Regions from separate parts of the Streptomyces sp. KL116D genome, predicted to be linked through region 1. Evidence: riboswitches for the same ligand, from Rfam matches in the RefSeq annotation. Region 1 holds a riboswitch; the other holds the start of a gene.
What was found. Region 1 has a riboswitch for cyclic di-AMP ahead of RBJ77_RS41190 (NlpC/P60 family protein). Riboswitches for the same ligand answer to the same signal wherever they lie in the genome.

Region 1 (5,640 bases):
CGCTGGGAGTTGAGGGCCTCGGTGCGCCGGGACGCCTCGTCCTGGAGGGCGTCGACCTTCTTCTGCGCCTTCCCGGCCTTCTCCTTCGCGCCGTTGTACTTCTCGGTGGCGACCTCCGCTTCCTGGTAGAGCTTGTCGACCTTCGCCTTCACCTGAGCGGGGGTGAGGTTCGGCTCCGCGTGCGCCGCGCCGCCGTCGAAGGCGGTGGCGGTCGCCGCGGAGGCGAGGGCGAGGGTGGCCGCGGTGCGGACCGTACTGCCGCTGAGCGAGCGCTGCCTGGGCTTGCGATGCGCTGCCGGCACGTGGCGCCACGTCCTTCCGGGTCGTACGCCCGCCTTGTGCGTCCGGCGGCGGCCCGCACAGGGGGAGCGGGTCGCCGCCGGACCTTTCTCGGCGGTGGTGTCCGACTGCCGCCCCTGGTCCGGACGGCGGTGGGGAGCCGGTCACCTGGGGAAGGACGCTAAACCTCGGCGTAACGGGTTGGTGTGGGATTGTTCGCAACTGGTCCGTTTGTTACGGATCGTGTCAGAGCGTGACAGGCGAGTGTTCGTGGGGGATCGGTGACGGCGTCCGATGAACGCCCCGTTAGGCTCCGGAACCATGGACTTTCTCATCCATCTCTTCGTCGGCCTGCACATCATCGGCATCGCCTCGCTGCTCGGCGGCTTCCTCACGCAGATGTCGGCGATGGGACAGGGCACGGCCCGGTTCAACAAGGCGATGCTGCACGGCGCCCTGACCATGCTGGTGACGGGCGTCGCCCTCGTCGGCCTCAACCAGGCCGACGACAACACCGTCAACAACATCAAGATCGGCGTGAAGCTCGCGATCCTGATCGTGATCCTCGGCATCGTCTACGTGAAGCGGGACGAGGAGAAGGCCGAGAAGGGGCTCTTCGCCGCGGTCGGCGGGCTCACCGTCGCCAACATCTTCATCGCGGTGCTCTGGACCTGAGCACCTGCCGGACCGCCCCCGTCGCGACGACCAGCCAGACGGGGACGGCGATCCACAGCAGCACCTTCCCCGGCCACGTCAGCCAGGACACCTCGACGGCGGTGGCGACCGTCAGCGTCGCGACCGCCGTCATCCCCATCGGGAAGACGGTCGACCAGCGCCGCACGTCGTACCGGAACCGCGGCCGCACCAGCTCCGCCCCGCACAGCACCGCGTACCAGCTGAGGTCGAGCGTGAGCAGCAGCCCCGCCATGAAGCGCAGCACACCGGTGTCGTCGGAGTTCCACAGGTCACCGGCCCGCCCGGCGAGCACCAGCTTCGCCGCGGCCAGCGCCGAGATCGCCAGCGCGCCGCCCGCGACCCAGTGGTCCCCCGACCCGGTCAGCACCTGCCGCAGGTCGAAGCGCGTGAACGCGGCCGCGTAGATCGCGAGCCCCAGCCAGAACAGCGTCATCGCCGCGTACCCCAGCCAGTCCCCCCGTGCCGGTCCCAGCGCCGCCGACAGCGTCGCCCCGAGCACCGCGAGCGCCTGCGTGGCCACGCACGTGATGAACACGCCGCCCGGCATCTTCGGCTTCCAGTGCCGGACGACGACGTACAGCAGCCCCGGCCACACCACGACGGCGACCGCCAGCAGCACCTCGGCGAGCCCCTGCCACCCCAGCAGCGAGAACCGGGTGCCGAGCACGCACGTCGCGGCGACCGCGGTCATCGCGGGCGGGGTGTCCGCCTCCCGCTCCCACCGGTCGCGCTCGCGGAGCAGCCGGAAGCAGAAGTCGGCCGCGAGCAGCACCCACAGCGCGGCGGCGAGCACCAGGAAGACGCCCGACGTCCCGTCGTGCCCGGTCAGGTGCAGCCCGACCGAGACGATGCCGGTGGCCATGACGGCGGCGCCGGCGGCAGGCGGGAGCTGGGACCAGTAGGGACGCGAGGTGACGTTCGGGCCGGGCACCGCCCGAACGTAACCGCGGACGGCGTCAGGCGGGCCGCACCACGCTGTGGATCGACGCCGTGCCGTCGTAGTAGATGGACTCCTCGCGGACGTACGCGCCCGGCTTCGGGGCGTGGATCATCATGCCGTCGCCGAGGTACAGGCCGACGTGGCTGATGTCGTCGTAGAAGAAGACCAGGTCACCCGGCTGGATGTCGGAGAGCGGCACCGTCGTGCCGACCTCCACCTGGTCCCAGGTGGTGCGCGGCAGGGTGATCCCGGCGGCCTTCCACGCCGCCTGGGTCAGACCGGAGCAGTCGTACGAGTCCGGGCCCGTGGCGCCCCACACGTACGGCTTGCCCTCCTGGGCCTTGGCGAACGCGAGGGCCTTCGCGGCCTTCGTCGCGTAGTCGGAGGAGCCGGACCCCGTGGACGAACCGGAGCCGGAGCCGGACGAGGAACCCGAGCCGGACTGCTCCTGCTCCTGCTGCGCCGCCTCGTCGGCCGCCTTCTGCTTGGCCTCCTCGGCGGCCTTCTGCTTCGCGGCCAGCTCGGCGGCCTTCTTGCGGGCCGCCTCCTGCTTGGCCTTCTCGATCGCCGCGAGACGCGCCTTCTCCTCGGCGGTCAGCTTCGACAGCAGGGCGCGGGCGTCGGCGAGCTTCGTCTGCACGTCCTTCTTGGACGTCTTCAACTCGGTCTGCGAGGAGGTGAGTTGCTGCAGGTTCTCCTGCGCCTCGGTGCGCTTCTTCGCGGTCGCGCGCTGCTGCTCCTGGTAGTCGTCGACGGCCTTCTTCTGCTCGGACGTCATCCGGCTGAGCAGCTGGTCCTGCGCGAAGTAGTCCTCGGGGTTGTCGGCGAGGAACATGGTCGCGGTGTTGCTGACGCCACCGGTGCGGTACTGCTCCGCGGCGAACCGGCCCAGCTCCTGGCGGGCCGTGTTCATCTTCTCGGTGCGCTGCGCGATGTCGTCGAGGAGCTTGTCGACCTGGGTCTTCTTCTTGTCGGTCTGCTCCTTGGCGGAGTTGTACTTCTGCGTGGCGACCTCGGCCTGCCGGTACAGGGTGTCGACCTTCTTCTGCACCTCTTCGAGGCTCGGCCTGTCCGGCTGCGTCGGAGCGGCCTGCGCCGTCTGCGAGAGCAGGGCGACCGAGGTGAGGGCGGCGGTCGTGATGCCGACGGCAGGGGTCGTACGGAGACCACCGGACATCCGGGACCGGCTGCGCGGCTTGCGGTGCGACGCCAAAACAGGCGCTCCTTCCGTGGTCCGCCTACCGGGTTAGCTGTCGGGTTCGGGCCGGTGGTACATGTCGTACGGAAGGCTGCCCTACGGTCAACCGCCCGGTCCTGCTGGGCCGTTGAGCCGATTCACCCCAAGGTCGGTGGGTCCCCGGTTCCCTGCCTCTCGGCGTACGGAACTCGGCGGGGGCTGCCCGCTCGCCGCGTTGTTCGCGGGCGGGGGGACGGGCTGCCCGCGCAGCACCGTAGCCAACTCGTGTTGCTGCTGTGAAGGTTGATGTTCGATATGCCCGATACATTTTCGTGACCTTGCTCTCGGGCACGCTCCGTGTCGCTTTGGGTGCCGCATCGTGCGCGAAGGGTCACGTATGGGAAGACGGCGGCGGGGTGTCAGTGGGGCGGCCTAGACTCGTAGAGCGATGAGCAGCCTCTTTGACGACAACTTCCTGGCCAGCCTCCAGAGCGGTACGGAGGAGCCCCCGCCGCCGCCCGAGGACTCCGACAGCGACAGCGCTCCGGAGGCGATTCCGGACGACCTGTTCGGCGGGAAGTTCGACGCGCCGCCGCCCCGGGACGCCTACTACCGGGACGGGGCGCCACGCCCGGCGATCGACCCGGCAGCCCTCCTCGACGGGCTGAACGAGAACCAGCGGGCGGCCGTCGTGCACGGCGGCACGCCCCTGCTCATCGTCGCGGGCGCCGGCTCCGGCAAGACCCGCGTCCTCACGCACCGCATCGCGCACCTGCTCGCCGAGCGGCACGTGCACCCCGGCCAGATCCTCGCGATCACGTTCACGAACAAGGCCGCGGGCGAGATGAAGGAGCGCGTCGAGGCCCTGGTGGGCCCGCGGGCCAACGCGATGTGGGTGTCCACCTTCCACAGCGCCTGCGTGCGGATCCTGCGCCGCGAGAGCAAGAAGCTCGGCTTCACGTCCTCCTTCTCGATCTACGACGCCGCCGACAGCAAGCGCCTCATGGCCCTGGTCTGCCGCGACCTCGACCTGGACCCGAAGAAGTTCCCGCCGAAGTCCTTCAGCGCCAAGATCTCGAACCTGAAGAACGAGCTGATCGACGAGGAGGACTTCGCCGCCACCGCCGCCGACGGCTTCGAGAAGACGCTCGCCCAGGCGTACGCGATGTACCAGTCGCGGCTGCGCGAGGCCAATGCCCTCGACTTCGACGACCTGATCATGACGACGGTGAACCTGCTGCGCGCGTTCCCGGACGTCGCCGAGCACTACCACCGCCGCTTCCGGCACGTCATGGTCGACGAGTACCAGGACACGAACCACGCGCAGTACGCGCTGGTCAAGGAGCTGGTCGGCCCGACCGACGGCGAGGACGCGGACCCGGCCGAGCTGTGCGTCGTGGGTGACGCGGACCAGTCGATCTACGCGTTCCGCGGCGCCACCATCCGGAACATCCTCCAGTTCGAGGAGGACTATCCGAACGCGACGACGATCATGCTGGAGCAGAACTACCGCTCCACGCAGACGATCCTCTCGGCGGCGAACGCGGTCATCGAGCGCAACGAGTCGCGCCGCCCCAAGAACCTGTGGACGAACGCGGGAGCGGGCGCCCAGATCACCGGCTACGTCGCGGACACCGAGCACGACGAGGCCCAGTTCATCGCCGACGAGATCGACCGGCTCACGGACGCCGGCGACGCGAAGGCGGGCGACGTCGCGGTCTTCTACCGGACGAACGCACAGTCCCGTGTCTTCGAAGAGATCTTCATCCGCGTCGGCCTGCCCTACAAGGTCGTCGGCGGCGTCCGCTTCTACGAGCGCAAGGAGGTCCGGGACGTCCTCGCGTACCTGCGGGTGCTGTCGAACCCCGAGGACTCCGTCCCGCTGCGCCGGATCCTGAACGTGCCCAAGCGCGGCATCGGCGACCGCGCGGAAGCGATGATCGACGCGCTGTCGCAGCGCGAGAAGATCTCCTTCCCGCAGGCGCTGCGCCGCGTCGACGAGGCGTACGGCATGGCGGCCCGCTCCACGAACGCGGTGAAGCGGTTCAACACGCTGATGGAGGACCTCCGCACGATCGTCGAGTCGGGCGCGGGCCCGGCGACGGTCCTGGAGGCCGTCCTGGAGCGCACCGGATACCTGGCGGAGCTGCAGGCCTCGACCGACCCGCAGGACGAGACCCGGATCGAGAACCTCCAGGAACTCGCCGCCGTGGCCCTGGAGTTCGAGCAGGAGACCGGCGCCGCCGAGGGCGAGGGCGAGGGTCAGGGTGAGGGCCAGGGTCAGGGCGAGGACGCCGGCGGGGCCGCTGCCCCGGGCACCCTCTCCGACTTCCTGGAGCGGGTCGCGCTCGTCGCCGACTCCGACCAGATCCCGGACGAGGAGGACGGTGACGGAGTCATCACACTGATGACCCTGCACACAGCGAAGGGCCTGGAGTTCCCGGTCGTCTTCCTGACCGGCATGGAGGACGGCGTCTTCCCGCACATGCGCTCCCTCGGCCAGACCAAGGAGCTGGAGGAGGAGCGCCGTCTCGCGTACGTCGGCATC
Region 2 (5,640 bases), on a different contig from region 1:
GGCTGATGAGGGGGCTCGGTTCGTCCATCCACCCCGGCAACGTCGACCACGCGGCGTACGACGAGATCCACTGGGTCGGCCCGGCGGAGGCCGTGCGCAGCGCCCGCCGGCTGGCCGGGCGGCAGTTCGCGACGGGCGGCTGGAGCGTGGGCGCGGTGGCGCTCGTCGCGGACTGGCTGGCCCGCACCCGGCCGGCCGGGACCCGGATCGTGGCGGTCTTCCCCGACGGTCCGCAGCGGTACTTCGACACGGTGTTCAACGACGAGTACTGCGCGCGGCACGGACTGCTGGAGGGCCCGGTGCCGGACGCGCCGCGCGCGGTGACCGTGCCGGGGGAGCCGGTGGCCGCCTGGGCGTTCCGCCGGTGCGCCGCCCGGGTGGGGGTCAGCTCCTGATGCTCCTGCTGAAAGCGCCCCGACTCGTCGACCGGACACGGCAGTTCGAGCCCGCGGTCCGGCTGCTCTACGTCAACCAGTTCACCATCAACCTCGGCTTCTACATGCTGATGCCGTACCTCGCGGCCCACCTCTCCGGCGAACTCGCCCTCGCCACCTGGTCGGTGGGGCTTGTCCTCGGTGTGCGGAACCTGTCGCAGCAGGGCATGTTCCTGGTCGGCGGCGCGCTGGCGGACCGGCTCGGGTTCAAGCCGATGATCGTCGCCGGGTGCGCGCTGCGGACCGCCGGGTTCGGCGCGCTCGCCTTCGCGGACACCCTGCCGGTGCTCGTCGGGGCGTCCGTCGCGACCGGGCTCGCGGGGGCGCTGTTCAATCCGGCGGTCCGGGCGTACGTCGCGGCGGAGGCCGGCGAGGAGCGCAGGATCGAGGCGTTCGCCCTGTTCAACGTCTACTACCAGGCGGGCATCCTGCTCGGGCCGCTCGTCGGGCTGGCGCTGACCGGGGTGGACTTCCGGCTGACGTGCGCGGTGTCGGCGGCGCTGTTCGCGGTGCTCTCCGTGGTGCAGACGCTGCGGCTGCCGGTGCGGCGGCGCACCGGCACCGACCGGGAGAGCGGGCAGTGGCGGACGGTCCTGGGCAACGGCTCCTTCTGGCTGTTCTCGCTCGCGATGACCGCCTCGTACGTCCTGTCCTTCCAGGTCTACCTCGCGCTGCCGCTCGCCGTGGAGCGGCTCGTCGGCGGCGGTACGGCGGGGCGGGCGGCGACGAGTGCGCTGTTCGTCGTGTCGGGGCTCGTCGCGCTCGCCGGGCAGCTGCGGATCACCGACTTGTGCCGCAGGACGTGGCGGCGCGAGCAGTGCCTGGTCGCCGGGCTCGGGCTGATGGGCGCCGCGTTCCTGGTGCCCGCGGCCGGGGGCGCCGGGTGGACCGGGGTGGCCGGGCTGCTGGTGTGCGCGGCGGGTCTTGCGGCGGCCACGGCGGTGCTCTACCCGTTCGAGATGGACACGGTCGTCTCCCTCGCGGGCGGGCGGTGGGTCGCCACGCACTACGGGCTCTACAACACGGTGTGCGGGGTGGGGATCACCGTGGGGAACCTGGGCGCGGGCCTCCTCCTCGACGCCGGCCGGGGGGTGCCCGCGGTGCCGTGGCTCGTGCTGGCCGGCGTCGGGGCAGCCGGGGCCCTGGGGCTGCGCGGGCTCGGGCGGTCCGGGCGGCTCGCCTCACCGGGGCCGCGGACCGTCTCGCCGTAGGAGCGGGCGTTCTCGGCTCGGTGCGGGTTCGCTGTGGCCGGCCGCGCGGTTTCCCGCGCCCCTGAGCGGCACCATCCCCCGGTAACCCGTACGGAGCAGCCCTGGTCGCCGCCCGCGCCCGGTCCGGGAACCCTTGGTGAGACGCCGGGAACCCGGGCGCGGACAGGAGACGAGCGGTGGGGCAGCGGCGCGGAGGAAGGCACCGGTATACGGCGGACACCGTCGGCGTCCGTGCCTTCCTGCGACTGCTGCCCGTGCTGCTCATCCTGGGCGGGGCCCTGTACGAGTACCTCACGCCGTCCGGCTTCGCCGGGTCCCCGCTGTTCAGCGCGGCGCCGCTGGTGGCCGCCCCGTTCTTCTCGCTGGGCAGCACGATCCTGGCCGGGGTCGGGTCGATCGCCGCGATCGTCGCGGTCCACCTCAGATACACGAACGTCTTCCACCCCGACGTCATCACCGAGATGGTCACGGTGGCGACGGTGTGCGTGCTGGCCTGTTTCATCAACCGGATCGTGCGCCGCGGCGACGAACAGCTCGCCTCGGCGCGGCAGATCGCGGAGGCGGCGCAGTTCGCCGTGCTGCCCGAGCCGGCCGGGCGGATCGGCGGGCTCGCCATCGCGGCGCGCTACGAGGCGGCGCAGGCCGGCGCGTTCATCGGCGGGGACCTGTACGCGGTGCAGGACACCCCGCACGGCGTCCGGCTGGTGGTCGGCGACGTCCGTGGCAAGGGCATGGGCGCGGTCGCCGCCGTGGCCGTCGTCATCGGCGCGTTCCGGGAGGCCGCCGAGCAGGAGGGCAGCCTGGAGGCGGTCGCCCAGCGGCTGGAGCGGGCCCTGGCCAGGGAGGGCACCAGACGCCGCGGCGTCGACGACTACGAGGGCTTCACCACGGCCGTGCTCGCCGAGCTCCCGCACGGCCTCGACCTGGTCCGGGTGCTCAACCGCGGGCACCCCGACCCGATCCTGCTGCACGACGACGGGACCGTGCGGGTGCTCGGCCCCGACGAGGCGGCGCTGCCGCTCGGCATGAGCGAGCTCGGCAGCTGGCCGGACCGGGCCACGGAGGCGGAGTTCCCGCCGGCCGCCACCCTGCTCCTCTACACCGACGGACTCTCCGAGGCGCGCGACGAGCAGGGCGTCTTCTACGATCCGGCGGCCCGGCTCACCGGCCGCATCTTCCCCGGACCCGACGCACTGCTTTCGGCCCTCGTCGACGAGGTGCGGGAGCACACCGGAGGGGGCGCGACGGACGACATGGCGCTCCTCGCCGTTCGACGCCCTTGATCATTGTCACGAGGTGTGACCGAACGACCTCCCTGCGCATAACAATTGATACACCGTCAGAAAAAGGTGAAGCTCCGGTGCGGACGAACGGGCGGCCAACTCGCCCGATTCCGCCCGGTCGTGCCCCGTTAAGTCCAGGCCAAAGACGTGAACGATCAGTGGGAACGGCTTGGAAATACTGTCGGCTGTCTATTAACGTTCGATAACGCAGCGCGGTCGTCCCAGCCGTCACAAGAGTCGGCTCCGCGCGCACGCGCTTAATCCCGCAAGGGAGCCGGGGAACCACCAACTTGGGGTGAATCGGACATCGCTGATGCTCGCGATGTCGGTAGGAGACCTTCCTGCTCCGAACCCGTCAGCTAACCCGGTAGGCGAGAAGGAAGGAAAGGAGCGCGCCCCAGTGGCGTCCAACCGGCCTGCCCCCGAGTTCTCCTACCCGCCGAATGACGACGAGTTCGGCACCGCCCAGGAGACTTGGGAGGAGTGGAACCCCACCGAGGAATCCGTCCGCCCCGTCCGCGGCAAGCACCGCGTGGCCCGGCAGCGTGGCGGCCTCGCGCGCAGTTCCACGGTTCTCGGCGTCGGCGTGATCGCCGCCGTCGGCGCGGGCGGCATCGCCACCGCGCAGGGCGGCAAGCCCGCCGTCCACATCTCCATGCCCGACCTCTCGGCCGTCAAGGACTCGCTGCCCGAGGCCAAGTCGCTGCCCGGCGTGGGCGCGCTGATATCCGACGACTCCGGCTCCGACGACGCCCAGGCCCCGTCCACCGCCCCGCTCACCACGGTGGGCAACGGGCAGGAGGACGCCGGCGAGGCCCTGCGGGCCCGCATCCTGGCGCAGGCCGAGACCCAGCAGGACGCCGCCGACGCCGCCGCGCAGCAGGCGGCCGAGGAGGCCGCGGCGAAGAAGGCCGCCGAGGAGGCCGCCGCCAAGAAGGAGGCGGCCGACGCCAAGGCCGCCGCCGAGAAGAAGAAGGCGGAGGAGGCGGCCAAGCGGAAGGCCGAGGCCGAGCGCCTCGCCAAGCTGGCCAAGAGCTTCAAGCTCCCCGTCGCCTCGTACACGCTCACCGGCACCTTCGGCCAGCCCGGTTCCATGTGGTCCTCCGGCTACCACACGGGCCTCGACTTCGCGGCCTCCACCGGTACGCCGATCTACGCCATCCACTCCGGCACGGTCACGGAGGCCGGCTGGGCCGGCTCGTACGGCTATCGCACGGTCCTCACCCTCGACGACGGCACCGAGCTGTGGTTCTGCCACCAGTCCTCGATGAACGTCAGCGTCGGCCAGAAGGTCACCACCGGCGACGTCATCGGCCGCGTGGGCGCCACCGGCAACGTCACCGGAGCCCACCTCCACCTGGAGGTCCACCCCGGCGGCCAGGCCACCGGCGTCGACCCGGCCGCGTGGCTGCGCGGCAAGGGCCTCACCCTCTGAGTCCTGCCCGCTTCCGGGTGTCTCCTCGAACCCCGGCGGTCCTGGCGGCAACCCCCCGACGCCAGGGCTGCCGGTTCTGCCTGCCCTGAACGCCGTGTTCCGCAGAGGTGTTGAATCGGGGCATGACGTCCTCCGCTTCTTCCTCTGCTTCCTCTTCTTCCTCCGCACTCCGCAAGCTGGGCTCCTCCGACCTGGAGGTCTTCCCGCTCGCGCTGGGCGGCAACGTCTTCGGCTGGACCGCCGACGAGGCCACGTCCTTCGCGGTGCTCGACGCCTACGTCGCCGGTGGCGGCAACTTCATCGACACCGCCGACTCGTACTCCGCGTGGGTCGAGGGCAACCACGGCGGCGAGTCCGAGACCATCATCGGCAAGTGGGTCAAGGCCCGGGGCAACCGCGACGACGTCGTCATCGCCACCAAGGTCGCCCGCCACCCCGACTTCCGGGGCCTGCGCGGCGCCACCATCAAGGCCGCGGCCGACGCCTCCCTGAAGCGCCTGGGCACCGACCACATCGACCTGTACTACACGCACTTCGACGACGACGAGACGATCCCCGTCGAGGAGATCATCGGCGCCCTCGACGAGCTGGTGCGGGCGGGCAAGGTGCGGCACATCGCCGCGTCGAACATCTCGCCGGAGCGGCTCCAGGAGTCCCTCGACCTCTCCGACCGCGAGGGCCTCGCCCGCTACGTCGCCCTCCAGCCGCACTACAACCTCGTCTCGCGCGACACCTACGAGGGCGCCCGCCAGGACATCGCCTCGCGCGCGGGCCTCGGCGCCGTCCCCTACTACGCGCTGGCCGCCGGCTTCCTGACCGGCAAGTACCGTCCCGGTACCGCCGTCGACAGCCCGCGGGCCGCCGGCGCGGGCAAGCACCTGGAGACCGAGCGCGGCCGGAACGTGCTGACCGTCCTCGACGAGATCGCCCAGGAGCGCGGCGCCGAGATCGCCACCGTCGCCCTGGCCTGGCTCGCCGCGCAGCCCACCGTGACCGCGCCGATCGCCTCGGCGCGCACGGTCGAGCAGCTGCCGGCGCTGCTCGCGGTCGCCGACCTGGCGCTGACGGACGCCGAGGTCGGCCGGCTCACGGCGGCCTCCGCCTGACGGTCCCGCGTCAGCGGAGATAGGGGTTGTACGCGGGCGCCCGGTTCACCGGCGGGCCCGCGTACACCGGCGGCAGCCAGACCGGCGCCGCCACCTGGGAGCCGTACGCGAGCGCGGCCCGCGCGTAGCCGCGCCGCTCCCACAGCGCCTCAAGCAGCTCCCTCTCCCGTG

Region 2: linked by a shared signal. The riboswitch ahead of RBJ77_RS45455 (M23 family metallopeptidase) and the one ahead of RBJ77_RS41190 (NlpC/P60 family protein) in region 1 are both predicted to bind cyclic di-AMP.

Annotation. Positions count from the first base shown of each region.
Region 1 covers NZ_JASERH010000106.1:5,711-11,350, reverse strand. Annotated here, with positions in the region: gene RBJ77_RS41205 (NlpC/P60 family protein) at 1-302, opposite strand, end outside; gene RBJ77_RS41200 (hypothetical protein) at 601-954, shown strand; gene RBJ77_RS41195 (tellurite resistance/C4-dicarboxylate transporter family protein) at 932-1,906, opposite strand; gene RBJ77_RS41190 (NlpC/P60 family protein) at 1,932-3,128, opposite strand; cyclic di-AMP (ydaO/yuaA leader) riboswitch at 3,135-3,317, opposite strand; gene pcrA (DNA helicase PcrA) at 3,541-5,640, shown strand, end outside.
Region 2 covers NZ_JASERH010000122.1:21,440-27,079, reverse strand. Annotated here, with positions in the region: gene RBJ77_RS45470 (PLP-dependent cysteine synthase family protein) at 1-395, shown strand, start outside; gene RBJ77_RS45465 (MFS transporter) at 395-1,645, shown strand; gene RBJ77_RS45460 (PP2C family protein-serine/threonine phosphatase) at 1,822-2,928, shown strand; cyclic di-AMP (ydaO/yuaA leader) riboswitch at 3,173-3,317, shown strand; gene RBJ77_RS45455 (M23 family metallopeptidase) at 3,329-4,363, shown strand; gene RBJ77_RS45450 (aldo/keto reductase) at 4,486-5,469, shown strand; gene RBJ77_RS45445 (PrsW family intramembrane metalloprotease) at 5,480-5,640, opposite strand, start outside.